2 regions of the Streptomyces sp. P3 genome follow, and region 1 is predicted to be linked to the other one. Evidence: riboswitches for the same ligand, from Rfam matches in the RefSeq annotation. Region 1 holds a riboswitch; the other holds the start of a gene.
What was found. A riboswitch is a leader RNA that binds a small molecule or an ion and turns the genes downstream of it on or off. The one in region 1 is predicted to bind S-adenosylmethionine.
Positions count from the first base shown of each region.

Region 2: linked by a shared signal. The riboswitch ahead of thrC (threonine synthase) and the one ahead of C6376_RS18360 (aminotransferase class V-fold PLP-dependent enzyme) in region 1 are both predicted to bind S-adenosylmethionine.

Region 1 is NZ_CP028369.1:4,095,018-4,097,215, forward strand. It holds gene trpD (anthranilate phosphoribosyltransferase) at 1-712, shown strand, start outside; SAM riboswitch class IV at 788-904, shown strand; gene C6376_RS18360 (aminotransferase class V-fold PLP-dependent enzyme) at 1,085-2,198, shown strand, end outside.
Region 2 is NZ_CP028369.1:2,580,858-2,583,055, forward strand. It holds gene C6376_RS11650 (glucosyl-3-phosphoglycerate synthase) at 1-629, opposite strand, end outside; SAM riboswitch class I at 795-950, shown strand; gene thrC (threonine synthase) at 969-2,198, shown strand, end outside.

The sequences.
Region 1 (2,198 bases):
CACGGTCGTCAAGCACGGCAACCGGGCCGCGTCCTCCGCGTCCGGTGCCTCGGACGTCCTGGAGAAGCTCGGCGTCAACCTGGAGCTGACCCCGCGCCGGGTGGCCGAGGTCGCGCAGGAGGCCGGGATCACCTTCTGCTTCGCGATCAAGTTCCATCCGGCGCTGCGTCATGTCGGCGCCGCGCGCGGCCAGTTGGGCATCCGCACGGTGTTCAACATCCTCGGCCCGCTGACCAACCCCGCCAAGGTGCGGGCGCAGGCCGTCGGCGTCGCCGATCCGCTCATGGCACCGGTCGTCGCGGGCGTCTTCGCCGAACGCGGCAACTCCTCCCTGGTCTTCCGGGGCGACGACGGCCTCGACGAGCTGACCACGACGGCCACCTCCCGGGTCTGGGTGGTGCGCGACGGCAAGGTCACCGAGGAGACCTTCGACCCGCGCGACGTCGGCCTCGACCTGGTCCCGGTGGAGGCCCTGCGCGGCGGGGACCCCTCGTACAACGCGGAGGTCGCCCGCCGTCTGCTGGAGGGCGAGCGCGGCCCGGTGCGCGACGCCGTGGTGCTGAACTCGGCGGCGGCGCTCGTGGCGCTCGAGCCGGGCGGCGGGACGCTGGCCGAGGAGATCCGGGCCGGCATGGCACGGGCGGCGGAGTCGCTCGACTCCGGGGCGGCCAAGCGGGCCCTGGAGCGCTGGGTGGCCGCCAGCAACGCCTGACGTCCGTGAGACGCGGTCCCGCCATCCGGACACGGGTTGCGGGACCGTGATCGGCTCGCGTAGGTTCCTGTATCAGGTCATGAGTGACAGTCATGAGGCCCCGGCCGACTGTCCGGCAACCCTCCGTCCGTGGCGGGGTGCCCCGGGTGAAGACCAGGCTGTGGGCAACGAGGTCCACGGCAAGCGCGGATCCCTCGCACTCTTTCGAGTGAGAACGCCAGGGGTCCTGGGTCGTTCGAGGGAGTCTCCTGTGAGCAAGCGAATGCGCTAGGGCGTCGAGCCCCGCCTCCGCACACCCTTTCCCACCCTTCCCCGTGCTCGAGCCGCGCCGCTCGCACGGCGGTTCCCCCTTTCCTCTCACGGGAGTTCGCCATGTCCGTCTCCACCGCTGCCGTCGCCCGCCCCGTTTGTGCCCCGCTGGACGTTCTGGGCAGGAATGTCACCGTCCCGCTCGTCACCGGCGGCGAGGTCGCCTACGCGGCCCTCGACTACGCCGCCAGCGCCCCCGCCCTCCAGCGCGTCTGGGACGACGTCGCCGCCTACGCCCCGTACTACGGCAGCGTGCACCGCGGCGCCGGCTACCTCTCCCAGCTCTCCACGGACCTCTTCGAGAACGCCCGCAGGACCGTCGCGGAGTTCCTCGGCTGCCGCCCCGACGACCAGCTGGTCTTCACCCGCTCGACGACGGACTCCCTCAACCTGCTGGCACGCGCCCTGCCCGCCGGCTGCCAGGTCTTCGTCTTCGAGACCGAGCACCACGCGTCCCTGCTGCCGTGGCAGGACGCCCGGGTCACCTGTCTCGACGCCCCGCGCACCCCGGGCCGGGCCGTGCAGACCCTGGAGCGGGCCCTCGCCGCCCGGGACCCGCACGGCCCGGCGCTGGTCTGCGTCACCGGCGCCTCGAACGTCACCGGCGAGCTGTGGCCGGTGCGCGAGCTGGCGGCGGCGGCGCACGCCCACGGCGCCCGGATCGTCCTGGACGCCGCCCAGCTGGCCCCGCACCACCCGGTGTCGGTGCAGGGCCTCGACGTCGACTGGATCGCCTTCTCCGGCCACAAGCTGTACGCCCCCTTCGGCTCCGGCGTGCTGGCCGGCCGCGCGGACTGGCTGGTCGCGGCGGACCCGTACCTCGCTGGCGGCGGCGCCAGCCGCAAGGTCGCCCGGCGCGAGGACGGGGGAGTGGACGTGGAGTGGCACGAGAACGAGGCCCGCCACGAGGCCGGCTCTCCGAACGTGATCGGCGCCTACTCCATCGCGTCCGCCTGCAAGGCCCTCACCGAGGCCGGCTTCGACGCCCTGGTCGCACGCGAGCAGCACCTGATCGCGAGGGTGCGCACCGGGCTCGCGGAGGTCCCGGAGGTCCGGATCCTGTCGCTCTTCGGCGACGACGCCCCGCGCGTCGGCGTGATCTCCTTCGTCGTCGAGGGCTGGAACAGCTCCCACTTCGCCGCGGCCCTGTCCGCCGAGTACGGCATCGGCGTCCGCG
Region 2 (2,198 bases), 1.5 Mb from region 1:
GGCAGCTGCTCCAGCAGGCTCCGGCGGGCCGCGTACTCGCCGCCGAGCGGCTGCACGAACCCGGCGAGCTGCGGCCAGTGCATGTTGAGCAGGGGGCGGGCCATCAGCTCGGTGACCCGCCCGCCCTGACCGGCCGCGCCGCCCAGCGGGCGGTCGTACATGGCCTTGACCAGGTCCACGTCCGGATCGGTGAGCAGCGGGCCGACGATCCCCGAGACGAAGTCCGAGGAGAACTCGCGCAGGTCGGCGTCGACGAAGCAGACCACGTCCCCGCGGGTGACCAGCAGCGAGCGCCACAGCACCTCGCCCTTGCCGGGCACGGCCGGGATGCGGGGGAGTATCTCGTCGCGGTGGACGACGCGCGCGCCCGCCGCCGCGGCGACCTCGGAGGTGCGGTCGGTCGATCCGGAGTCGACGACGACGATCTCGTCGACGAGCGGGACCTGCTGCATGAGGTCGTGACGGATCACGGCGACGATCTCGCCGACCGTCTCCTCCTCGTCGAGCGCGGGCAGCACGACGCTCACCGACTGGCCCGTGCGCTGTTTCGCGGCGAGAATCCGGTGCAGTGGGCGGTCCGTCAGGGACCAGGAACGGGTGCTCAGCCAGCGCTCCACTTCTTCCAGCACGTCGGCGGCTCCTCTGCGTTCTCTCGGCGAGTACGGTCCTGTGTGATCCATCTCGCGGTTCGGACGACTATCTCAACTGTCCTGGCCTTCGGTTACAGTCTTGGACAACGCGGGTGACCATCGCATGTCAGGGTCATCGGCGCCCACAGATCAACAACCGAATACCGCTCATCCAGAGGGGCAGAGGGACACGGCCCGATGAAGCCCCGGCAACCCTCCAGTCGGTTCTCGTAGATCAGTGTTGATCGTTCAGCGAGGCTCCCGGCTCGGGAAGGTGCCAAATCCGTCTCACGGCGAAGTGCGTCGTGAGGAAGATGAGGAGAAAGGGCCTCGCCTCACATGGCTGCGCAGACTGTTGCAAGCACCACGGACTCTACGACCTCCGCTGTCGACCTCGGTCCGGCCACCGCGTTGAGCTGCCGCGAGTGCGGCCACCGCGTCCCCCTCGGTCCGGTCTTCGCGTGCGAGGAGTGTTTCGGCCCGCTCGAGATCGCGTACGACTTCTCCTCCTACGACACGGAGGAGCTGCGCAAGCGCATCGAGGCGGGACCCGCGAACATCTGGCGCTACGCGCCGCTGCTGCCCGTCCCGGCGGACGTGGCCGACAAGCCGAACATCAACCCCGGCTGGACCAAGCTCGTACAGGCCGACAACCTCGCCCGCGAGCTGGGCGTCGACGCCGGGAAGCTCTTCGTCAAGGACGACTCCGGCAACCCGACCCACTCCTTCAAGGACCGGGTCGTCGCCCAGGCCATCGAGGCCGCCCGCGCGTTCGGCTTCACCACGCTCTCCTGCTCCTCCACCGGCAACCTGGCCGGCGCCGTGGGCGCCGCCGCGGCCCGCGCCGGCTTCCGCTCGTGCGTGTTCATCCCGCACGACCTGGAGCAGGGCAAGGTCGTCATGGCCGCGATCTACGGCGGCGAGCTCGTCGGCATCGAGGGCAACTACGACGACGTCAACCGCTTCTGCTCCGAGCTCATCGGCGACCCGGCGGGCGAGGGCTGGGGCTTCGTCAACGTCAACCTGCGGCCCTACTACGCCGAGGGTTCGAAGACGCTGGCGTACGAGATCTGCGAGCAGCTCGGCTGGCGGCTGCCCGACCAGCTGGTGGTGCCCATCGCGTCCGGCTCCCAGCTCACGAAGATCGACAAGGGTCTGCAGGAGCTGATCAAGCTCGGGCTGGTCGAGGACAGGCCGTACAAGATCTTCGGCGCGCAGGCGGAGGGCTGCTCCCCGGTGTCCGTCGCCTACAAGGCGGGACACGACGTGGTCCGGCCCCAGAAGCCGAACACCATCGCCAAGTCGCTGGCCATCGGCAACCCGGCGGACGGTCCGTACGTCCTCGACATCGCGCGGCGGACCGGCGGCGCGGTGGAGGACGTGAACGACGAGCAGGTCGTCGACGCGATCAAGCTGCTGGGGCGCACCGAGGGCATCTTCGCGGAGACGGCCGGCGGCGTGACCGTGGGCGTGACGAAGAAGTTGATCGACAACGGTCTGCTCGACCCGACGAAGACCACCGTCGTCCTGAACACCGGCGACGGCCTGAAGACCCTGGACGCGGTGGCC